3 regions of the Nocardiopsis sp. NPDC055551 genome follow, and region 3 is predicted to be linked to each of the others. Evidence: riboswitches for the same ligand, from Rfam matches in the RefSeq annotation. Region 3 holds a riboswitch; each other region holds the start of a gene.
What was found. Region 3 has a riboswitch for thiamine pyrophosphate ahead of ACWGSK_RS11550 (ECF transporter S component). Riboswitches for the same ligand answer to the same signal wherever they lie in the genome.
Positions count from the first base shown of each region.

Region 1: it holds a riboswitch for thiamine pyrophosphate, as region 3 does, so the genes downstream of both, thiD (bifunctional hydroxymethylpyrimidine kinase/phosphomethylpyrimidine kinase) here and ACWGSK_RS11550 (ECF transporter S component) in region 3, are expected to answer to the same signal.
Region 2: it holds a riboswitch for thiamine pyrophosphate, as region 3 does, so the genes downstream of both, thiO (glycine oxidase ThiO) here and ACWGSK_RS11550 (ECF transporter S component) in region 3, are expected to answer to the same signal.

Region 1 covers NZ_JBSHJJ010000006.1:30,195-38,020, reverse strand. The annotation lists gene ACWGSK_RS12345 (SGNH/GDSL hydrolase family protein) at 1-521, shown strand, start outside; gene rocD (ornithine--oxo-acid transaminase) at 592-1,866, opposite strand; gene ACWGSK_RS12335 (acyl-CoA synthetase) at 2,237-3,898, shown strand; gene ACWGSK_RS12330 (DUF368 domain-containing protein) at 4,293-5,219, shown strand; TPP riboswitch at 5,287-5,385, shown strand; gene thiD (bifunctional hydroxymethylpyrimidine kinase/phosphomethylpyrimidine kinase) at 5,374-6,177, shown strand; gene ACWGSK_RS12320 (alanine/glycine:cation symporter family protein) at 6,251-7,669, opposite strand.
Region 2 covers NZ_JBSHJJ010000004.1:328,814-336,639, forward strand. The annotation lists gene pknB (Stk1 family PASTA domain-containing Ser/Thr kinase) at 1-1,777, opposite strand, end outside; gene ACWGSK_RS10075 (thiazole synthase) at 2,142-2,939, opposite strand; gene thiS (sulfur carrier protein ThiS) at 2,943-3,155, opposite strand; gene thiO (glycine oxidase ThiO) at 3,182-4,384, opposite strand; TPP riboswitch at 4,382-4,493, opposite strand; gene ACWGSK_RS10090 (Rv2175c family DNA-binding protein) at 4,581-4,940, shown strand; gene thiE (thiamine phosphate synthase) at 5,021-5,683, shown strand; gene ACWGSK_RS10100 (SDR family oxidoreductase) at 5,802-6,695, opposite strand; gene ACWGSK_RS10105 (DUF418 domain-containing protein) at 6,763-7,826, opposite strand, start outside.
Region 3 covers NZ_JBSHJJ010000005.1:253,336-261,161, reverse strand. The annotation lists gene ACWGSK_RS11565 (enoyl-CoA hydratase/isomerase family protein) at 1-617, opposite strand, end outside; gene ACWGSK_RS11560 (energy-coupling factor transporter transmembrane component T family protein) at 669-1,394, opposite strand; gene ACWGSK_RS11555 (ABC transporter ATP-binding protein) at 1,391-2,911, opposite strand; gene ACWGSK_RS11550 (ECF transporter S component) at 2,914-3,555, opposite strand; TPP riboswitch at 3,630-3,737, opposite strand; gene ACWGSK_RS11545 (transglycosylase domain-containing protein) at 3,813-5,978, opposite strand; gene ACWGSK_RS11540 (maltotransferase domain-containing protein) at 6,721-7,826, shown strand, end outside.

The DNA.
Region 1 (7,826 bases), on a different contig from region 3:
ACCCGAGGCTCTTCCCGGAGGAGCCGCCCGGCATGTACTACACGCTCTCCAACGGTGACCAACTCTGGCTGAACACCGTCGCCCAGCGGTTCAACGACCGCATCCGCGACACCGCCTACCGGGTGGACGGCGAGGTCTACGGTTCGCGCCAGGTCGGCAGCGTGGAGTACGTGAACGTGTTCAGTTCGTTGACCGGCCACGAGGTCAGCGCGGACGACGCCTGGCTCAACGGCATCGTTCTGGGCGAACTGGGCGAGGGGCTGAAGGTGGACCGCGCGAGCTTCCATCCGACCGCCGAGGGGCAGCGCTCGGTCGCCGAGCGGGTGCGCCTACAGATCCTGGAGGGTCCCGAACGGGTGCTGTACCAGTCCCGCGACCGGTTGGAGAGCGTGTCCCCGGAGAAACTGTCCCGTGAACTCGGTGGTCCGCTGGACCCGGTGAACGGCGAGCCCGAGGACGAACCCGCCGCCGACGAGGGTGCGGAGGAGGCCGCCGAGGCGGACTCCGACACCGACTCCTGACCCGGTTCTCGATCGACGCTCGGACGGCCGGTGGAGGCGGGGGCCGCGAACGGCCCCCGCTCCCCCGTCGCTACTTCTTCTCCGCCTTGAGTTCGGCGATGACCTCGGCGAAGCGGTCCAGACCCCAGTTGAGGTCCTCTTCGGTGATCACCAGGGGCGGCGACATCCGCACGGTGGAACCGTGCGTGTCCTTGACCAGGACCCCGTGCTCGGCGAGCCGCTTGCACAGCTCCTTGCCGGAGGCCAGTTCGGGGTCGACGTCCACGCCGGCCCACAGGCCGATGCTGCGCGCCGAGACCACCCCGTCGCCAACGAACTCGTCCAGCCGGCGTTTGAGGACCTCGCCCAGTTTGCGGGCGTTCTCCAGGTAGGGGCCCTCACTCAGCATGCGCACGACCGTCTCTCCGACGGCCCCGGCGAGCGGGTTGCCGCCAAAGGTGCTCCCGTGCTGGCCGGGCTGGATGACACCCAACACGTCCTCGTCGGCGACCATGGCCGAAACCGGCAGGATGCCGCCGCCCAGCGCCTTGCCGAACAGGTAGGCGTCCGGGACCACCCCGCTGTGCTCACAGGCCCGGATGGTGCCGGTGCGACCCAGTCCGGCCTGTACCTCGTCGGCGATGAACAGCACGCGGTTGTCGTCGCAGATCTCCCGGACCCGGGGCAGGTAGTCCGCGGGCGGCACGATCACGCCCGCCTCGCCCTGTACCGGCTCGATGAGCACCGCGACCGTGGTGTCGTCGACGGCGTCCTCGATGGCCTTGGCGTCCCCGTAGGCCACGGAGCGGAAGCCCGGCGTATAGGGGCCGAAACCCGTCTTCGCCTCCGGATCCGAGGAGAAGGAGATGATGGTGGTGGTGCGTCCGTGGAAGTTGGCGCCCGCCACAACGATGGTCGCCTGGTTCTCGGGAACGCCCTTGACCTCGTAGCCCCATTTACGGGCCACCTTGATGCCGGTCTCCACCGCCTCGGCACCGGTGTTCATCGGCAGGACCTTCTGCTTGCCGACCATGTCGGCCAGGTCTCTCACCCATGGTCCGAACCGGTCGTTGTAGAAGGCCCGGCTGGTCAACGTCACCCGGTCGAGCTGGGCGTGCGCCGCCGCCAGGAGGTCGGGGTTGTGGTGGCCGAAGTTCATGGCCGAGTACCCGGCCAGGCAATCGAGGTACCGCTTTCCCTCGACGTCCGTCACCCAGGCGCCACGGCCCTCGGAGATCACGACGGGAAGGGGTGAGTAGTTGTGCGCCGATCTGGCCTGCGCGAGTTCGATGTGGTCCGAGCTGGAAAGTGCGTGTCCGGCGGGGTTTCCGGCGGAGTCCTGCTGTCCCAGGTTCTGGGTGGTCATCTAGCCGCTCCGATCACCATTGACCGATGTCAGACAGTAGATACCCACCGTGGGGCCGGGTAGAGCCTCCGCGGCGGGATCCCCAAGAGTTGAGCAGATCATCCGGTGAGCACACAAGAGGTGGCCGACATCACCGCGCGCGACCGACGCCCGAAACCCATGTGCGCTCCATGCCGGTACACCGCCTGAGCGGGGCTCTTCCGAACCCCGGTCACAAGGGGGTCACGGGCATGGTCGCGCAGGTGACGCGGTACACAGCCCTCACCACGATCAGCCCGGTTTCTGACGGGTACGGTCGCCGTACAGTCACAGCCGCCGCGAGCGTCTTCGCCGGGGACGGCCGTCACACGAACGCCAGGGAGGATCTGCCGTGCCACACACGTCTTCGGATACCCCTTTCTCCCTCCCTGCGCTGATGGCGGCGGTGGCCGAGGCCGTACCGGAGCGGATCGCCCTCGTCGCGGGCCCACGTCGGCTCACCTACCGCGCCTTGGACGAACGGGCCACCCGATTGGCCCGACACCTGGTCGGCGCGGGTGTGCGCCCTGGTGAGAACGTGGCGATCCTGTCGTTCAACCGGGCCGAGTGGATGGAGTCGTTCCTCGGTGTGCTGCGCGCCGGAGCGGTGCCGGTCAACGTCAACTACCGGTACGTGGCCGGTGAACTGCGACACGTACTGTCCGACTCGCACGCGGCGGCGCTGATCGCCGAGGACTCCCTGGCCGCCACGGTCACGGCCATCCGACCGGATCTGCCACGACTGCGCCACGTGCTGCTGTTGGCCGACGGCACCGAGCGAACCGCCGAGGGGACGGACTACGAGTCCGCCCTGACCGCGCAGGGCGAGGACGTCGGAACCCCCCGGAGCGCGCTCCCCGGCACGAGCGGCGACGACCACTACCTGCTCTACACCGGCGGCACCACGGGTTACCCCAAGGGTGTGCTGTGGCGCCAGGCCGACGTCTTTCGCGCCGCCGTGGAGCGCCGGTCCCCCGGCACGCCGCGCGCTCGCACCCCCGATGAGGTGGCCGAACGCGCCGTTCGCTGTTTCCCGCAGCGCATGCTGGTCCTGGGTCCGGTCATGCACGCGGCCGGGCAGTGGCACGCGTTGAGCATGCTGCTGTGCGGCAAGCGCGTGGTGCTGTCCACCGACCGCAGCTTCCGGCCGGACCGTGTGCTGGAACTGGCGCACCGCGAGGGCGTGCACGCGCTCCAGCTGGTGGGCGACGCGATGGCGCGTCCCCTGGCGCGGCACCTGCTCACCGAGCCCGAACTGTGCCCTGACCTGACCTCGGTGCGTTCCGGTGGTACCCCGTTGACCCCGGCGGTGCGCAACCTGTGGAGGGCCTGGCGCGGAGACGTGACCCTGGCCGACTCCTACGGGGGTTCGGAGACGGGTGTGTGCGGTTCGGCGACCGCCCCCGACGAGGCGGCCACGGTCGCCGACGCCACCGACCGTCGCAGCTTCACCATGGGCGGCAGCATCTCGGTGCTGGATGACGCGTTGCGTCCGTTGCGGCCGGGGTCGCCACAGGTCGGACGGATCGCGCGGACCGGCCGGATCCCCTTGGGCTACTACAACGACCCCATCGCCACCGCTCGTACCTTTCCCACCGACGCCGAGGGGCGACGTTGGGCGTTGTCGGGCGACTACGGGACCCGGGCCACGGACGGTTCGATCGACCTGTTGGGCCGGGGCAGCGTGGTCATCAACACCGCCGGGGAGAAAGTGTATCCCGAGGAGGTGGAGGCCGTGCTCAAGGCCCACCCGTCGGTGGACGACGTGATCGTGGTGCCCGCCCCGGACGAGAACCTCGGCCAGCGGGTCACGGCCCTGGTCTCGTTGGCCCCCGGAAGCGACCCGGACGAGAAGGCGTTGCGCGCCCACTGCCGGGTTCGGTTGGCCGGGTTCAAGGTGCCCCGGACGGTGCACTTCGTGGACCGGGTCCGGCGCACCGCCGTGGGCAAACAGGACTACCGTTGGGCCACTTCGGTGGCCGATGAGGGCGCCCACAGTCCCCGATCGCGGTGACCCGTGGAGGTCTCCGAGGGGTCCCCTCGACCTCCCTCTGTGGTACCCCTCATTTCGGTCTCCGAGTCAGTACACCATTAAGCATCCGAAACGCGGTTTCGGCGCCCTCTCGATGTCTCCAGGACAGTTCCGGGACGCTTTCCGCCCTCATCGACGACGCTAGAATGGCCACACCCGGCCCGGGGGCCGCGGTCCCCTTCCCCCATCGTGTGGCCGGAGTGACGAACCTCGGCGTTGGGCCCGGGATCGTACCATCGGCGGATTCATCGAGGTCCGCGCCGACCCAAGCACCCCTTTGATCGTCCGGTCCACCGTGGATACGGGACCGGCGACACCATCAGGACGGAGGACGGCGTCCCCTTTCCGGCTCCCCGGAAGAAGCGCCCGAGCATTCATGGCCAACTCAGTAGGCTCCTACATCTTCAACGCGGTGCGCGGCGGGGCCGTGGGCACCTCCGAAGCACTGCCCGGTATCAGCGGCGGCACCGTCGCCCTGATGGTCGGTCTCTACGACAAGCTGATCGGTGGCGCGGGCCACGCGGTCAGCGGGATCAAGCGCTACGTCACCGACGTGCCCCGAGGACGCGGCAAGGACCGTGCCCGGGAGCAGTTCCGCCAGGTGGACTGGGGCGTCCTGATCCCCGCCCTGATCGGTATGGCCTTCGCGCTCATCCTCGCCGCGGTCTTCCTGGCGCCCCTGGTCGAGAGCCACACCCAGTACGCCTACGCCCTCTTCTTCGGACTGGTACTGGCCTGCCTGTGGATCCCCTACACCGGCGCGGGCAAGACCTGGAAGGCCTGGCACTACCTCCTGGCCCTGGTCTTCGCCGCGCTCTCCTTCTTCCTCACCGGGTTGCCGGGTGCCAACCTGCCCACCCATCCCGTGGTGGTGTTCATCGCCGCCGCGGTCGCGATCTGCGCCCTGGTCCTTCCAGGTCTGTCCGGATCCTTCATCCTGCTGGCCCTGGGTCTGTACGAGCCCACCATGGCCGCCCTGCGCTCGGTCGACATCCCCTACATCGCGGTCTTCGTGCTCGGCATGATCACCGGTCTCGCCCTGTTCGTGAAGGTCCTGCAGTTCCTGCTGGAGAACCACCACCACGTCACCCTGGTCGTGCTCACCGGTCTCATGGCCGGTTCGCTGCGCGCCCTGTGGCCTTGGCAGTCCGAGGAGCGAGAGATCCTGCCGATGACCGACGTGCCCGTGACGCTGGCCTTCACCGCGCTCGGCTTCGTAATCGTGGTCGCTTCGATCGTGTGGGAGCACCGCACCCGCGCCCAGCGCGAGCACGAGGCCGGTCACCAGAGCGTCTCCGTCTGACCCTTAGAGTCGTACCCACAACCACATACCGAGTCGGGGTCGAGCGAGCGCTTCACGGCGCTTCGACCCCGACGGCGCGGGGTGCCGGGGAAACGACCCGGCTGAGAGCACACCCGTCGAACCTGCCCTAGTTCGTACTAGCGAAGGAACGCCCATGAGCGTGCACAACGTCGTGTCCATCGCCGGAAGCGACCCCAGTGGGGGCGCCGGCGTCCAGGCGGACCTGAAGTCGTTCTCCGCCCACGGGGTCTTCGGGATGAGCGTGGTGACGGCGTTGACCGCCCAGTCCACGCGCGGGGTCACCGGGGTTCACGGTGTCCCCGCTTCGTTCGTCGTCGACCAGATGGAGACACTGTTCGGGGACGCCACGGTCCACGCGGTCAAGGTGGGAATGCTGGGTACCGCCGAGGTCACCGAGGCCGTGGCCGCCGCGATCGACCGACACGGGCTGCCGAACGTGGTGGTGGACCCGGTGATGGTCGCCAAGAGCGGCGACCGGTTGTTGGAGCGTTCGGCGATGGAGGCGCTGCGCGGAGAACTGCTGCCGCGCGCCGACCTGCTCACACCGAATCTGCCGGAGGCCGCCGACCTGCTCGGCGAGGAGGAGGCCACGGACCTGGCCACGATGCGCTCCCAGGCCGAGAGGCTTCTGAAGCTGGGGCCGCGTCGGGTCCTGCTCAAGGGTGGTCACCTGCCGGGTACCGACAGCGTCGACCTGTTGGTCGACGGGGAGTCCGCCCCGGTCGAGCTGAGCGCCACGCGCGTGGCGACCCGCAACACCCACGGCACCGGCTGCACCCTGTCCTCCGCGATCGCCGCGCTGATCCCCCAACGCCCGGACGTGGCCACCGCCGTGGCCGACGCCAAGACCTGGCTGACCGAGGCGCTGCGCCACGCCGACGAGATCGACGCCGGCGGCGGCCAGGGCCCCGTGCACCATTTCCACGCCTGGTGGTGATCACACGAAGGGGGGACCGGCCCGTGCGGACCGGTCCCCCCTTCATATTCTCCCCGTGGGGCGTGCGAGTCGGCTAGCGCTGGACGTCGTCCATCACCGCGTCCGGGTTACGCCAATCGGGGTGACCGAAGAACCTCTTGCTCTCCGCCACGATGACCGGGGACAGCAGGAGCAACCCCACCAGGTTCGGCAGCGCCATCAGGCCGTTGGCGATGTCGCTGAACAGCCAGACGGAGTCGAGGCTGGCGACCGAACCGATGAAGATGATGACGATGAAGATGAGTCGGTAGGGCAGGACCAGCTTGCGTCCGCCCAGGAACTCCACGCACCGCTCACCGTAGTAGGCCCAGCCGAGCAGGGTGCTGAAGGCGAAGACGGCCACGGAGGCCGCGACGACGTAGGCGCCCGCGGTACCGAAGGTGGGGCTGATGGCACCCAGCCCCTCGGTCATGGCCTGCGACGTCAGCAGCGAACCGTCCTCGGCCTCGTCTCCCTGCCACACACCGGTCACGATGATGACCAGGCAGGTCATGCTCACCACGATGATGGTGTCGATGAAGGTCTGGGTCATGGAGACCATGGCCTGACGGACCGGCTCCTTGGTCTTGGCCGCGGCGGCGGCGATACCACCGGTGCCCAGCCCGGACTCGTTGGAGAAGATGCCGCGGGCGAAGCCCATCTGGATGGCGAGCATGACACCGGCGCCCGCGAAACCGCCGACGGCGGAGGTCCCGGTGAAGGCGTCGGTGAACACCAGCTGGAAGGCGGGCAGGAGCGACTGCCAGTTGGCGATGAGCACGACGAGGCAGATGCCGACGTAACCGATGATCATGATCGGCACGAGGCCGGAGGCGACACGACCGATGCTCTTGATGCCACCGAGGATCACTCCGCCGGACAGGATCATCAGAGCGAGGCCGATGACCCACGGCTCCAGCGGGGTGACGCTGCTGACCTGTTGGGCCACGGTGTTGGCCTGGGTGCCGTTACCGATACCGAAGGCCGCGATGGCGCCGAAGACCGCGAAGGCGACACCGAGGAAGGTGCCGAGCCCACCCTTGATCCCGTACTTGAGGTAGTACATCGGGCCGCCGCTCTGCTCACCCTTAGCGTCGGTGCGGCGGTACTTCACCCCCAGGAGGGCTTCGCTGTACTTGGTGGCCATACCGAAGATGCCGATGAACCACATCCAGAACAGCGCGCCCGGGCCACCGACACCGATGGCCAGCGCGGCGCCCGCGATGTTACCGACGCCGACGGTGGCGGCGAGCGCGGTGCTCAGTGCCTGGTAGTGGGAGATGTCGCCCTCGACGGAGGAGTCCTCCTTGCGACGGACGAGGGCGAGCCAAAGGGCGTGCGGGAGCCTGAGCAGCTGAAGGAGGCGCAGCCGGATGGTGAGGAAGACACCGACACCCAACAACAACGGAATGAGGACGAAGGGTCCCCAGATGACGTCGCTGATGATGCCGGCCATCTCAAGGAGTTGGTCCACAGGGGATCTCCCTTTCGGTGAGTGCGTGGGGCCGAGAGATCCGAGGGTGGAACAGAGGGACCGTTGTTCGCGGAGTCACATCGGCACAGGTGGGTGCATTTCGATATCGGCAAAGAATGACACTGACGCGTAACGAACGAATCACATGTGTTCGACA
Region 2 (7,826 bases), on a different contig from region 3:
TGATCTTCTCGCCGACCACGTCGGGGATCTCCACGTCCGGCGGGCCGGTGGACACGGTCAGGGTGACGGTGGACCCGGGACCCACGTTGGTGCCGGTGTCGGGTGTCTGGTCGATGACCTGACCCTCATCGACGTTCTCGCTGTCCTCCTCGACGATCTCGACCGTCAGGCCCAGCTCCTCCAGGGTGGACTCGGCGTCCGCGCGTTCCTCACCGGCCAGGCTCGGCACGGGGATGCCCTTACTGACGGTGAGCGTCACCGTCTCCTCACGGTCGGCGGTCGCTCCCGCCTCGGGCTCGCTGGAGATGACCTGACCCGGATCGACGTCGGGCGACTCGACCTCCTCCTGCTCGATCCGGTCGGCGACGAAGCCCAGGTCCTCCAGGTCCTTGAGGACGTCGGCGATGTTCTGCCCGGCGATGTCGGGCATCTCCACCTCCTGCGGCCCCTTGGAGACGTACACGGTCACCGGGTCGCCGGGGGAGAGCCGCTCGCCCACCTCGGGGTCGGTGGAGCCCACCTCGCCCACGGCGACGTCGCTGTAGACCTGATCGTCGGACAGGTCGTAGATCAATCCGGCCGACCGGATCTCGTCCCGGGCGACCTCGGGCGTGGTGCCGACGACGTCGGGGACGGGTTCGTAGCGGCCCAGCAGGAACCACCAGCCGACCACGCCCACGAGCAGCGCCATGGCGGCCGCGCCCACCACCAACAGGCGGTTGCGCGAGAACCAGGAGCCGCCCTCGTCGTCCGGGCCGTAGTCGTCGTCGTAGTCGGCGGCGGCGTTCATGTCGACGACCATCGTGGCGTTCTCGGTACCCGGTCCCGCGCCACCCGCGATCAGCTGGGGCGCGGTCATGGTGACGCCCGCCGCGCCGGTGGGCGCGACCGGGGTCATGCGCTCCTGGGCGCCCGAGGGCGACTCGGGCAGAGTGCTCAGGACCTCCAGCACCTTGGACAGGTACTGACCGGCGTTACCGGGCCGGTACCTGGGGTCGCGCTCGGTGGCCTTGGTGAACAGGGCGTCCACATCGGGGGAGAGCCCCGGCAGGAAGTGCGAGGGTCTCGGCACGTCCTCGTTCACGTGCTGGTAGGCGATGGCGATGGGGGTCTCACCGGTGTGCGGCTGGCCACCGGTGAGCAATTCGTAGAACATGATGCCCGCGGCGTAGACGTCGCTGCGGGCGTCGGCCACGCCCTTCTCGATCTGTTCGGGCGCCAGGTAGGCGGCGGTGCCCATCAGGGTGCCGGTGCGGGTCAGCCCCTGGTTGGACTGCTCGACCGCGCGCGCCAGACCGAAGTCGGCGACCTTGACCCGACCGTCCTCGGTGATGAGGACGTTCTCGGGTTTGACGTCACGGTGCACCATGCCGGCCTGGTGCGCGGCGCCCAGGGCGGCCAGCACCGGGGCCATGAAGTTCAGCGCCTGACGGGCGGTCAGCCGGCCGCGCTCCTTGAGCAGGTCGCGCAGCGTGCGCCCCGGTACGTATTCCATGGCCAGGAACACGTGTCCCTGGTCCTCGCCCTGGTCGAAGACCTGGACCACGTTGGGGTGCGAGAGCTTGGCGACGGAGTGCGCCTCGTTGATGAATCGCTGGACGAAGGAGGGGTCCTGAGCCAGGGACGGGTGCATGACCTTCAGAGCGAGTCTGCGGTCCAGCCTGAGGTCGTGGGCGACGTAGACCGTCGCCATACCACCACCGGCGATCCTGGACTCGACGAAGTAGCGACGGTCCAGCGTCGCGCCTACAAGCGGGTCGGAAGTCGTCATGTCCACGGCGGAGTTGTGTCCTTGCTGCGGGGAGCGCGGGAGATCGCGGCCGATGGCGCGTACCCGACACCAGATGTCGAACCGACACGATAGCGGAATCCGGAGTCGGTTCTGCCCCGCGGTTCATGGTCGCGGCGGCCCCGCACTGTGCGACACACGGGCCGTCCGTGTGCGCTCGGGGGGTGCGCGCGCCTGGGCTGTCTCGGTGGGTGCGGTGCCCTCTCACGGCACACACATTCCATCCAAGGTAGGGGACGACACCAAACCTTCGCTTGGCGCCGCACCGGCCGGCTCTTGACCGAGGGCCGCGGCGACCGCTCCGACCTGCCCGGACACGGACCTCGGACGGGCAGGTCGAGTGGTACTTCGCTCAGACCACGTCGGGACTGGAGGCAAGGGCGTGCCGCCGGATCGGGATGCGCCCGGCACGGCGGGCGTCCCTACCGGCCCGGACCGCGTCGCGCATGGCCCGCGCCATCAGGGCCGGGTCTTGGGCACGGGTCACGGCAGTGGCCAACAACACCGCGTCGCACCCCAGTTCCATGGCCAGGGCCGCGTCGCTGGCGGTACCGATGCCGGCGTCGACGATGACCGGCACGCCGGCCTGTTCGACGATCAGCTCCAGATTGTGCGGGTTGCGAATGCCCAGACCGGAGCCGATCGGAGCGGCCAGCGGCATGACGGCGGCGCAGCCGAGCTGCTCCAGACGCCGGGCCAGCACCGGGTCGTCGTTGGTGTAGGGCAACACCGTGAAACCGTCGTCCACGAGTGTCTCCGCGGCCTCCAACAGCTCCACCGGGTCGGGAAGCAGCGTGTGCTCGTCGGCGACGACCTCCAGCTTCACCCAGTCGGTCTCCAAGGCCTCGCGCCCCAGCCTGGCGGTGCGCACGGCCTCCACGGCGGTGAAGCAGCCCGCGGTGTTGGGCAGTGGACGGATGCCGTTGCGGGACAGGACGTCCCACACCGATCCCTGCGTGCCCGGGGCGACCCGGCGCATGGCCACGGTGGTCAGCTCCGTCCCCGAGGCCAGCAGGGCCTCCTCCAGCACCTCCAGGGAGGGCGCGCCGCCGGTTCCGGTGATGAGGCGGGAGCCGAAGGGGACGCCGGCGATGATCACGGGGTCTTCGACGGTGTCGACATCGGGCCGGGTGTCGAGGATGTCGGTCATGGTTCAGCCTCCCTGTACGGCGGTCAGGACGTCCACGCGGTCGCCCGGCGTCAGGTCCGTGCCGGCCCACGCGGTGCGCCGCACCACCTCGTCGTTGATCGCCACCGCGATCCCGCCGGGGATCGCCCCGTCGCCGGCCGAGGTGAGGTCGCGTACGACCGCCTCGACCGTGGTGGCCGTGCTCTGGCGACTCTCGCCGTTGATGATCAGTTCCACAGTCACTCCCACGTCGTCGGTTCGTCTCACGCGCCGCCATCGGACAGCGGCCGGTCGGCGGCGAATCCATGCGCGTATTCGGGCAGGGCCCCGGTCGTGAGCGCCCGCACCATGACCTCTCCGGTCACGGGGGCCAACAGCACCCCGTGCCGGAAGTGGCCCACGGCCAGGTGCAGTCCCGGCACCCGGGTGGGGCCCAGCAGGGGTCGGTTGTCGGGGGACCCGGGGCGCAGGCCCACGCAGGTCTCGGTGACCTCCAGCTCGGTGACCCCGGGAACGAGTTCGCGCGCGTCCCGCAGCACCTGCCAGAGCCCGCCCGCGGTCAGGGCGGTGTCGTACCCCAGCTCCTCCTGGGTCGCGCCCACGATGACCTCGCCGTCGGCGCGGGGCACCAGGTAGACCGGGAAGCCGCGGACCAGGCCGCGCACCGTCCGCTCCACGAGCGGGGGCTCCCCCTCACGGACCCGGGCGCGCAACAACTGTCCCTTGACCGGCCGGATCGGAGGCAGCACCGGCGCGGGCAGGGTGATCCGGTCGCTCAGGCAACCCGCGGCGAGGACGACCTGGTGGGTCGGCAGAACGGTGCCGTCGGCCAGGTGCACTCCCAACCGGGCCCCGTCGGGACCGGGGGAGGAGACCTCGGTCACGGCCCCGGCCACCTCGCGCGCGCCCGCGCGTTCGGCGGCCCGGGCCAGGGCCGGAAGTAGACGGCGGGGGTCGACGGAGTGATCCTCTGGGGCCAGGACCCCGCCCCGCACCGAAGGGGCCAGGTGGGGTTCCAACCGGCGGCACTCTCGACTGTTCAACCGCTCGGTGGCGATGCCCAGACGTCGTTGCAGGTCGTGGAGTTCATCGAGGACGGCCAGGTCGTCCCGGTCGAAGGCGACCAGGAGCGTTCCGGTGCGGTGGTGGCCCACCGACATGGCGGAGTCCGCCTCCACCTCGGCGACGAAGGAGTCGTACATCCGCGCGGAGCGGACGCCGAGTCCCATGAGTTCCTCCTCACCGAAGATCGCCTCGGTGGCGGGCGTGAGCATGCCCGCCGCGACGGCGGAGGAGGAACGCGCGTCGGCGGGTTCGGTGACGGGATCGGGCTCGACCAGGGTGACGTCCAGACCGTGTCGGGCCGCCCGCCAGGCGACGACCCTCCCGATGACGCCGCCACCGACGACGACCACACCATCGGTGTCGGAACCGGTCCTGTAGCGGGAATCCTCGAAGTCGCGCATGGTGCGCGCTCCCCTCCCTTCGCCGGCATGATCCGGATCAGGTTCGTGCGGTCGGAGACTGCTCGGTCTCCCTCTCAGCCGGGTCCACCCGGCTCCCGCGGGACATGTCTGTTCGCTCCCCGCCATCCTAGGCCAGGTGACCCCGCACGGGTTCGGGCGGTCCTCGGTGGCCGGTGGGGTGTGGCAGATTGGGAGGGTGACACACAAAGACCTCGACATCGACGAACTGGTCGGCGACTGGCTGACCCTGCGCGAGGCGGCCGAGCCGCTGGGCGTCAGCCCGAACCGGATCAAGACGTTCATCCGCGAGAACCGCCTCATGGGCGTGGTTCGCAAGGGAGAACTCTCCATCCCCGCCGCCTTCCTGGACGGTGACGACCTCGTCAAGGGGCTGCCCGGCACCATCGTGCTGCTCTCCGACGCGGGTTTCTCCACCGAGGAGGCTCTGCGCTGGCTCTTCACACCGGACGACACCCTTCCGGGGACCCCGATCCAGGCCATGCGCGAGAACCGGGGCACCGAGGTGCGTCGCCGCGCCCAGGCCATGGCCTTCTGAGTGATCGCCGTTCGCTCCATGGGGCGCACCGGGGGGTGCGCCCTTGGGCCCCTCGACGACCAGGGCCTAATGTGTCGGGTGTGAGGACCAACCACGGAACCAGCCTGCGCGAGCGCCTGGACGCATCCCTTCTGTACCTGTGCACCGACGCCCGTACCGAGCGCGGTGACCTCGCCGAGTTCACGGACGCGGCCCTGGCCGGAGGGGTGGACATCGTCCAGCTCCGGGACAAGGGGCTGGAGGCCCGCGAGGAACTCGCCGCGCTGGAGGTCATGCGCGAGGCGTGCGAACGCCACGGCGCGCTGCTCGCCGTCAACGACCGCGCCGACATCGCCCGCGCGGTGCGCGCCGACGTTCTGCATCTGGGACAGCGCGATCTGCCCGTGTCCATGGCCAGGGACATCATCGGCGCGGACCCCGTCATCGGGCGATCCAACAACGACGTCGAGGCCGCCATGGCCTCCGCCGAGGAAGCCGGCAGCGACTACTTCTGCGTCGGACCGACCTGGGCCACCCCCACCAAGCCGGGACGCCCTGCCGCCGGCCCGGCCCTGGTGGAGAAGGCCGCCGCACTGGGGACCGAACGACCCTGGTTCGCCATCGGCGGCATCGACCTGACCACCATCGACGAGGTGCTCGACGCCGGCGCCTCGCGTGTCGTCGTGGTGCGCGCCATCACCGAGGCGGAGGACCCCCGTGCCGCGGCGGTCGCCCTCAAGGAACGGCTCACCGCGCGGGCCTGAACCGAGGCGACGCCTCACCGGACCCGGTGACGGGGAACCTCCCGGGGATCAGCACCTCGGGTCCGCCGAACTCGACCGCGCACTCCGCACGGCGGTGGTCGGGAAGAGACCGCCGATGTCAGACCGCGACGTGCGCCAACGCGCTCGGATGACGGCGCAGGAAACCCTCGATGGATTGCGCCGGGTGCCCGGTCAGGCTCGGCACGGTATCGGCCACCACGTCCATCTCCCCGTTCGCGATCGCCGCGTACGACGACGCCCACCCCTCGACCTCCCACTCCGCGGCTCCGGTGCGCCGGCGTGACTCCAGCGCCTCCTCCCAGTTCTGGGGCACGTAGTGGATGGTGCGGCCGGTGAGCCTGCCCAGCTTCTCCACCGTGGCGCCCACCGACAACGCCTCCGGGCCGGTCACGTCGTAGGTGGTCCGCTCCGACGCGGCGATCACCACGGGGTCGGTCAGGACGGCGGTGGCCACGTCGGCCACGTCGTCCCGGGACACCCACGCGGCCCGACCGTCACCGGCCGGGCCGCGCACCACTCCCTCGTCGTCCACCCAATGGGGCAGCAGGTCCAGGTACAGGCTCGGTCTCAGGAACGTGTAGGACACACCGGTGGATCTGATGTGCGCCTCGGTGAAGAAGTGCGTCCGGGCGAAGGTGAAGGTCGAGGCCGGGCCCGCACCGAGGAACGACAGGTACACGATCCGGGAGACCCCCGCCTCGACCGCCGCGTCCACCGCGCTGACGTGGGTCTCCATTCGTTCCTCGGACTCGGTGGCCGAGACCAGGAACAGGGTGTCCACCCCCCGACAGGCCCGCGTGAACCCGGCCCCGTCCTCGTAGTCGGCCATCGACGCGCTGCTGCCCGGGTACTCCGGGGCGCGATTGATGTCGCGCACGATGAATCGCTGTGTCGACCCGAGCCGAGCGATCCGGGCGGCCACGCGCCCGCCCACCGCTCCCGTGGCTCCGGTCACCCCTATGGTGTGGTTTGTCATGTGATCGTCACCCATGACAGCCATCCTGGAGTATGGGGACGTGCCGGCCGCTCATCGGCACGCCCCTTTTTGAGCTCATCGGTCAGCGGGTGGTGTGCTCTTGGGGAGCCTCCTCGTTCCCACCCGTGACAGGGGCGATCGTACGGGTGATGCGCCGGTAGGTCAGGCGGCGCAACAGCACCTCGGCCGGGCCACGACGCCCCGCGCGCTCCAGCGCGTAGGCGCCCACCACGGTGAGCAGCCACACCCCGACCGCGTACAGGAACATCGTCCACGAGGACATGTGCGCGGCCAGCCCCAGGCCCCATGCGGCCAGCAGCGGCGCGCACAGCACGGATTGGGCCAGGTAGGCGCTGAGGGAGCGCTTCCCCGTCGCGCTCAGGGCGCTCACCAGGATGCCCCGGGTTCGTCCCCGTTCCCGGACCCGGTACGCCACCAGGGCGATCAGCGCGACGTACCCGAGCCCGCAGAACAGGCCGGTCGACATGTGCGGGATGGCCAGCGCCTGCCCCTGGATCGGGGCCAGGTCCCACACGCCGATCTGGGCCAACGCCAGGGGGAGACCGCCGAGCCAGCCGACGGTGATGCCCACGATCGCGACCCCGCGCAGCAGGGGCAGGTTCCGTTCCGGCTCCTCCAGGATCCGGCGGCGCGCGGCCCAGAACCCGAACAGGGCCGCGGCGGGCAAGGCCGGGATCAGCAGCCCCTGCCCGACGCTGAGGGGCCAGGCCAGCATTCGCATGACCGCGGCGGACAGGATGGACGTCTCGGCGATGTCGGCGGCCGTGACCAGAACGTCCTGATCGCCCATGTCGACCTCGCCGAGGATCGGCAGGAGCAGGAGGACGATCACGGACAGGAGCGCGAGCAGGCCGGTCAGCACGGCGCCCCACACGAGCAGTGTCCCGCTCTTGCGCCGGAGGAACAGCCATCCCAGGACCAGCCCGAGCATGCCATAGGCGCCGAGGATGTCGCCCATCCACAGCAGCAGTGCGTGGAAGAAGCCGAAGACGAGGAGCCACAGGTTGCGGCGGCGCAGCAGGGCGTCGACGCCCTTGACGTCGGCACCCGCCGCCTCCTGGCGCCTGGCCAATTGCACCATGCCGTACCCGAACAGGAAGGCGAACATCGGGTAGCTGCGCATGT
Region 3 (7,826 bases):
CCTTCGGCGTACTCGGCGACCAGCGCGACGGCGGCCGAGTAGACCTCCTCGTCGGCGACGACCCGGTCCACCAGACCGATCCGCTCGGCCTCCTCCGCGCGCACGTGACGGCCGCTGAAGGTCAGGTCCTTGGCCTTGGCCGGGCCGATCAGGCGCGGCAGGCGCTGGGTCCCGCCGGCGCCGGGGATCACGCCGAGCTGGATCTCGGGCTGCCCGAACCTGGCCTTGGTCCCGGCGACCCGGAAGTCGGCGCACAACGCCAGCTCGCAGCCGCCGCCGAGCGCGAAGCCGCTGACCGCGGCCACGACGGGCTTGGGGATCCGAGCCACGGCGGTCAGCGCGTTCTGCAGCGCGCGCGAGTAGTTCAGCATCTGCGCGTGGCCGAGGTCGGCCATCTCCTTGATGTCGGCCCCCGCCACGAAGGCGCGCTCACCGCCGTACAGCACGACGGCGCGCACGGAGTCGTCGGTCGACACCCGGGCCGCGGCCTCGGCGATCTCCTTGGTGACCTGTCCGTTCAGCGCGTTCAGCGCCTTGGGTCGGTCGATGCGGATGACGGCGACCGCGGGGTTCTCCGGGTCGGCCTCCACGCGAACGAACTCGCCCACGTTGTCCACCTCTTCGTCTCGGTGTCGGTGTCGGTTTCGATGGCAACCCAACCACGCGGGTCAGGAGAAGAGCAGCACCAGGGTCCCGAGCCGGGCCGAGACCGTGTAGGCGACGGCCAGGAGCAGGGCGGCGCCCACGAGCAGGAGCGTGTCGCCGACACGCCAGCGGCTGACTCGTGCGTGGGTGCGCGGCCCGGTCCCGAAGGCCCTCGCGTCCATGGCGGTGGCCAGCAGGGTACCGATTCGGATGGCGCGGACCAGCAGCGCGAACAGTCGGCCGAAGAACAGTCGGACCACGTTCAGCGGGTTGTATCCGGCCTCCAGTCCTCGAGCCCTACGGGCCAGGGTGATGGTGCGCCACTGGTCGGCCAACAGCGGGATGAGGCGCAGCGCCGCGAGCACGCCCATGGCGGGGCGCTCGGGCACCTTGAGTCTTTGCACGAGCCCGTCGGCCATGTCGGTGGGGTCGCTGGTGATGGCGGCGAGGAGTCCGGGCAGGGCGATGGCCAACAGACGCACCGCCACCCCGATGGCTCCTTCGAGGCCCTGTTCGCCGTACAGGTAGTTGACCGCGGCGCTGCTCAGACCCATGAGCACGAAGGGGCCGGCCAGGATCAGCAGGGTGCGGCGGTCCACCCCGCTGAAGGGCACGCACAGCAGGACGGCGGCCAGCACGATGCCGCCGGTGACCACGTCCACGGCGGGGACGAGTCCGATGCCGATGCCGAGGGCGGCGATCAGTTTGGCTGCGGGATTGAGTCCGGTGAGCCGGGGGACCTCGCTCACTCGGCCTCCTCGGCCACGGCGCGCCCGTCCGCCACACGCACCCGCACGTCCGTCAGATGACGCAGGAGCAGCCCGTCGTGGGTGGCCACGGTGATGGCCCGGCCCTCGGCTCGCAGATCCGCGAGGAGCTCCACGAGCTCGGTCCAGGTGCGGGTGTCCTGGCCGAAGGTGGGCTCGTCCAGGGCCAGGACGTCGGGGGCGTGCAGGGGGCCGGAACTGAGCGCGGTGGCCACCGACAGACGGCGTTTCTCCCCGCCCGAAAGCGTGTACGGGTGCACGTTCGCCAGATGGGTCAGCCGCAGCCGTTCCATGAGTTCACCGACCCGGCCCTCGGTCTCCGTATCGCTCAGACCGGCCCGCAGCGGGGCGAACCGGAGTTCGTCGCGGACCTCGGTGGTCACGAACTGGTCCTCGGCGTGCTGGAAGACGGTGCCCACGTGGCGGGCCAGCCGTCGGGCCGGCCAGCGGACCAGTGGACGCCGGTCGATCTCCGCCAGGGTCCCGCGCGGCACCACCCGACCACGGTGCGGTTTGGTCAGGCCCGCCAGCAGGGTCAGGAGGGTGGACTTGCCCGCTCCGTTGGGCCCGGTCAGCGCGGTGACGGCCCCCGCGGGCACGGTCAGGTCCACGTCTTCGAGGACGGTGCGCGGGGCGGCCGCCCGCACGCCCAGTTGGAAGGGGGTCCGCGCCGTCACACCCCGCGCCGCCAACATGGGCGCTCCCCCGGGGGCCGAGGGTAGGTCCGGTGAGGGTTCCTCTCCGGGTACCCACACCCCCTGTTCGGCCAGGGACCTCCCGTGCTCGGCGAAGACCTTCGCCGGCGCCCCGTCGGCGATCACGCCACCGCCGGGTTCGACCACCACCACACGGTCCACCAGGTCCATGACCTCGGCGACGCGGTGTTCGACCAGAACGAGGGTCGCCTCGCTCTCGGTGAGCAGGCGGGCCAACAGGTCCCGGACCAGCGCGCCCCCGACCGGATCGAGGTTGGCGGTGGGCTCGTCCAACAGCAGCAGACGCGGTCGCATGGCCAGTGCCCCGGCGATGACCAGGCGCTGCTTCTCCCCACCGGACAGGGCACCGGTGGAGTGGCCGATCCCATAGGGGAACCCGACCTCGACCAGGGCACGTTCGACCCGCGACCAGATCTCGTCCGGTGCCACCCCCAGGTTCTCCGGGCCGAACGCCACGTCGTCGCCGGCGCGCGCCATCACCAGCTGGGCCTCGGGATCCTGCGCGACCAGACCCACACCGCCGCGCCCCCGGGAGGCGGGCTCGCCGTCCACCCGGAGCAGGCCCTCCTGGTCGCCACCGATGGCGCTGTCGGGCCCGGTGAGACCGGCCAGGGCGTGCAACAGGGTGGACTTGCCCGCGCCGGAGGCGCCCAGCAACAGGACCCGCTCCCCGGGTTCGATGAGCAGGTCGACGCCGCGCAGGGCGTGGGCGGCGCGGCCCGCGTGCTTCCATCCCCAGCCGGAGAGTTCCACACACGCGCCGCGCGCGTTCGTGCCGGCCATGGTCAGCCCTTGGCCGAGGGGAAGGGTGCCAAGGCCCCGGACCGGGCCAGGGCGGTGGTGAGCAGGCGTCCGCCGACCCCCGCGATCAACGCGCCGCTCACCAGGACCAGGCCGCCGTAGACGAGCTGGTGCGACAGCGGCCAGGTGGCGTAGTAGACGACGGCGTCACGGATGGCCGGGGAGATCCCGGCGAGGGCACCGGCCAGCGCGGCCACGCCCATGCCCCAACGGCGGTAGAGGAAGAGCAGGAAGACCAGCTCGGGCAGCAGCCCCTGCATGGCGCCCTCCAGGACCACCGTGACGCCCCATTGGGAGCCCAGCAGCGCGGAGACCGAGGCCGCGGTGATGGAGGTGAGCACGGCCGCGCCGGACCGTCGGATGATCAGCCCGCCGAGGACTCCCGGAAGCAGCCAGACCCCGTAGAGGATCGCCTGCGCCGGGGGGAAGAGCACGAACAGCGGTCCGGTGATCGTCCAGACCACGCCCCACAGCCAGAACACCACCCCCACCGCGGCGCCGAGTACGGCGGCCACCACGATGTCCACGGTGCGCCAGGCCCCGAACTCGGCGCGGATCCAGTCCTTGATCCGGCCGAGAAGTCCACGACTCGTACCGGCGTGCCCGGCTCCGGTGTCGATACCCATCGAAATGAGGTCCCTTCGTCGAGGTCGACGAGGGGAATGCGGCCGAGAGCGTCTCCCGCGCCGGCGGCACGGAGATGACGGATTCCACGACTTCCTTCGCCGGCATGACCCGGATCAGGTGTGTAAGGGTCTGCGGTCCGATGCCGCACTCTCAGCGCTCACGCGCTCCCCTGTCGGTTCTCCTCCATTATGCGTCAACAAGGAGGGCCGTGGGATGTTTCCATCCCACGGCCCGATTCTTCCGACTCCATCGCAGGTCAGGCCTCGGTGTCGGATTCGTCGTCCTTGGACTTCGGTGGCTCGGCGTCCGGGTTGCCGAAGGCCCCGGGCGAGCCCGCGAAGTCCTCGGCCTCCAGTTCGGCGGTACCGCCCCGCATGCTCTCCTGCCAGATCGGGCCGGGCAGGCTGCCCCCGTAGACGATGCCGTAGTAGCGGCCACCGATGGTCACGCCCTGCAGCGGGTTCGCCTCGCCGCCGCGCACGTCGCCGACGACCACGGCCGAGGAGAGGTTCGGGGTGTACCCGGCGAACCAGGCGTAGGCCGCGCCGTCGGTGGTGCCGGTCTTGCCCGCGACCGGTCGCCCGAGGTCCAGACCATTGGCGGTGCCGCCCTTGAAGGGCTGCTGTAGCAGGTGGTTGACCCCGTCCGCGGTCTGCTTCTTCACCGCTCGTTCGCAGTGGGAGTCGGCGGTGACCCGTTCACCCGTGCCGTCGTCCCGGATCGCCCGGACCGGGCGCGGCTCGCAGCGGGTGCCACGGGCGGCGAAGGTCGCGTAGGCGTTGGCCACGTTCAGCGGGGACACCTCCTGGTCGCCCAGGGTGAAGGAGCTCCACACCCCGAGGTCGCCACCGTCGGCGCGGTGTATCCCGACCGCCTCGGCGGTCTCGGAGGTCTCGCACAGGCCGACCCGACGCTGCAGCTGGGCGAAGTAGGTGTTCACCGACCCCTTGGTCCCGCTGAGCATGTTGTGTCCGCCCTCGTCGCTCTCACCGGCGTTGCGGACGTTCCAGGACGACATGGTGCCGCCCTCGCAGTTGGCCATGCCGCCGACCGACATGCTCTTGGGCGAGTTGAAGCTGGTGCCGTACCCCAGGCCCTTCTCCAGGGCCGCGGCCAGGGTGAAGGCCTTGAACGTCGACCCGGCCTGGAATCCGCTGGAACCGCCGTCGGCCTGGTCCACGGCCAGGTTGATCGAGGTGGTGCCGACCTTTTCGTCGTCGAACCCGTAGCGCAGGTTCTGGGCCAGGGCTCGCACGCGGCCCGAACCGGGCTCGACCATGGCCTGGGCGGAGAACTTGGTGGAGTCCTCGTGCGGGACCCGGCGGTCGATGGCCTCTTGGGCGGAGTCCTGCGCCGCTCGGAGCAGACTGGTCTGGACGGTGAAGCCGCCCCGGGAGATGCGCTGTTCGCGCTCGGCCTTGGTGTCGCCCAGCAGGTCGGATTCGAGGAGCCAGCGCATCGTGTAGTCGCAGAAGAACGGGTACTCGCTCTCGGCGCAGCTGCCCCCGCGCGGCGTGGCGTCCACTCCCAGGCCCTTCTCCTTGTGCGCGGCGGCCTCTTCGGCGTCGAGGTGTCCGGTGGCGACCATCCGGTCCAGCACGAGATCGCGGCGTTCCCTGGTCTCATCGGGGTTGTTGATCGGGTCGTAGTACGAGGGCGCTCGGACCAGACCGGCCAGTGTCGCGGCCTGCCCGGGGTCCAGTTCGGCGGCGGAGGTCGAGAAGTACCGTTCGGCGGCGACCTCGACTCCGTGCGCGCCGGCCCCGAAGTAGGCCAGGTTGAGGTAACCCTGCAGGATCTCGTCCTTGGTGTAGCGGTCCTCGATGTCGATCGCGTAGCGCAACTCGGTGAGTTTGCGGGTGATCGTCCGGGCGCTGGCCTGGTCGACCTCTTCCTCGGTTTCGGCGGTCTCGATGAGGAGATTCTTGACGTACTGCTGGGTGATGGTCGAACCACCCTGTGTGTTCCCCTGGGCGGTGCGGATGGCGGCGCGGAGGACACCGCGCAGATCGAGGCCGTTGTGCTCGTAGAAACGGTCGTCCTCGATCGCCATCAGGGCCGTGCCCATCCAGGGGCTCATCTCGTCGAGGTCGACGACATCGCGTTCGCGTTGGGCGACCTCGCCGAAGGGCTCCCCCGAGTCGTCGGTGAGCAGGACGCGCGACGACGGGTACGGAACGTCGAGGTGGTTCGGCAGGGACATGAACCCCGCGGCGGCGTCCCTGGCCACGATCCCGGCACCGCCGACCAAGGGTATGACCAGGGCCGCCGACAATAGCCCGGCGATGAGGCCGAGTCCGGACAGACGCAGGATCGCCTCGCGTCGTTCCTTGCCGCCGCCCCCTTCCAACTTCGCGGTTCCGCCCTCCACCAGGGCTCGGGCTCTGTCCCCGAACCGACCAATACGGCTGGACTCCGTCACGTCGCCCCCTACGGCCGTGTGCGGCCCGGTGCCACGTGGCACCGGGCACTGCGTCGACCACACTCGCAGTCGGCCCGCAAAGGGAACTCCGTCAAATCGGGCGTGTCACCGAAAAGCTTCCTCAATCCCCGGCAAAGCACCCAGAAACGCCACAGCACGGCCACAGTGGACTGTTCACGAGGAACCAGCCGCAATTAATCTCGACATCAAGACGAGAGTCCCGACGAATCAGCCGGCGCGAGAAGCGCTTCCCCCGAATACGTGACAATTGATCCCTGTGGGTCACAACGGACACATGGGGATGTCCGGAATACGCCTCGCCCTGCCCGGCGCACATTCGTTCATCCCTACCCGCATGGACCTCGTGCACAACATGGGAGAAGAATTTACCGACTTTTCACGAAGAGGCACGGGAAAGCGACTACAGAAACCCCAGAATCCACAGTGGCGAACTGCCCGGTTTGCGAGGTTTCCCAGGGTGAAACCCGACAAATACCAGGTCCATCCCACCGAGGCCAGTGTGATGAGGATCACATTAATTATCCGGCCCCGACACTCTTCCAAACCCCACTAGAGGACCGACGATAGACAGCGGAGGGCACCGAAGCCGCAATCTGGACAGTTTCCGATCCAGCACTTCGTTGACCCCGTTCTTCGTTGGATTAAATTCCGATTAATTCCGCACGCGAGTCGCCGCGTGCTGCCCCATAACGCCCGAACCACGACAATGACGGTGTAGCCAGTGATCGGACGACTGCCCATCCTCGATATCTCTCCAGAGAACGTTCTCGGCCCGGTGAAGGCGGTGCCCGAAGAACGTTTCACCGTCGGCGCGACGGTGATCCGCGAAGGGCACGATTCCCTCGCCGCGGGCGTCGTCGTCCACTCACCCGAAGGGCGCCGACGGCCCCTTGTCCCGATGCGGGAGAAATCCCCCGGAACCGACCGCTACGAAGCCGAGATCAGCCTGCCCGCCGAGGGACAGTGGTCCTTCTCCATCGAGTCGTGGAGCGACCCCTTCACCACCTGGCTGCACGTCGCCCGCGTGAAACTCCCCCTCGACACCGACACGGACCTCGTCCTGGAGGAGGGCGCCCGCCTACTGGCCAAGGCCGGCCGCCGCGTCCCCCGCAACCGCGACCTGGCCAGGGCCGCCAAGGTTCTGCGTGACACCTCCCTGGCCCCCATGGAAGCCTTCGAGGCCGCCGTCACCGACGACGTCGTCTCCGCAATGGAGCACGACCCCGTCCGTGAGCTCGTCACCAGGTCCAAGCGGACCAAGGTCGTCGTACACCGCGAACGCGCCCTGTTCGGTTCCTGGTACGAGTTCTTCCCCCGCTCGGAGGGCGCCCAGGTCGACACCGCGCCCGGCCAGGAGCTCTCCGGCACCTTCGCCACCGCCGCCAAACGGCTGCCGGCCATCGCCGACATGGGCTTCGACGTGGTGTACCTGCCACCGATCCACCCGGTCGGCGCCGCCCACCGCAAGGGTCGGAACAACACCCTGCACGCGCGCGCCGGCGACCCCGGGTCCGTGTGGGCCATCGGTTCGGCCGACGGAGGCCACGACGCGGTCCACCCGGACCTGGGCACCATCGCCGACTTCGACGCGTTCGTGGCCGAGGCCGCCGAGCACGGCCTGGAGGTCGCCCTGGACCTGGCCCTGCAGTGCTCCCCCGACCACCCCTGGGTCACCGAGCACCCCGAGTGGTTCACCACCCGGGTCGACGGTTCCATCGCCTACGCGGAGAACCCGCCAAAGAAGTACCAGGACATCTACCCGCTCTGCTTCGACAACGACTTCGAGGGCCTGTACACCGAGGTCCTTCGGGTGGTCCGGCACTGGAT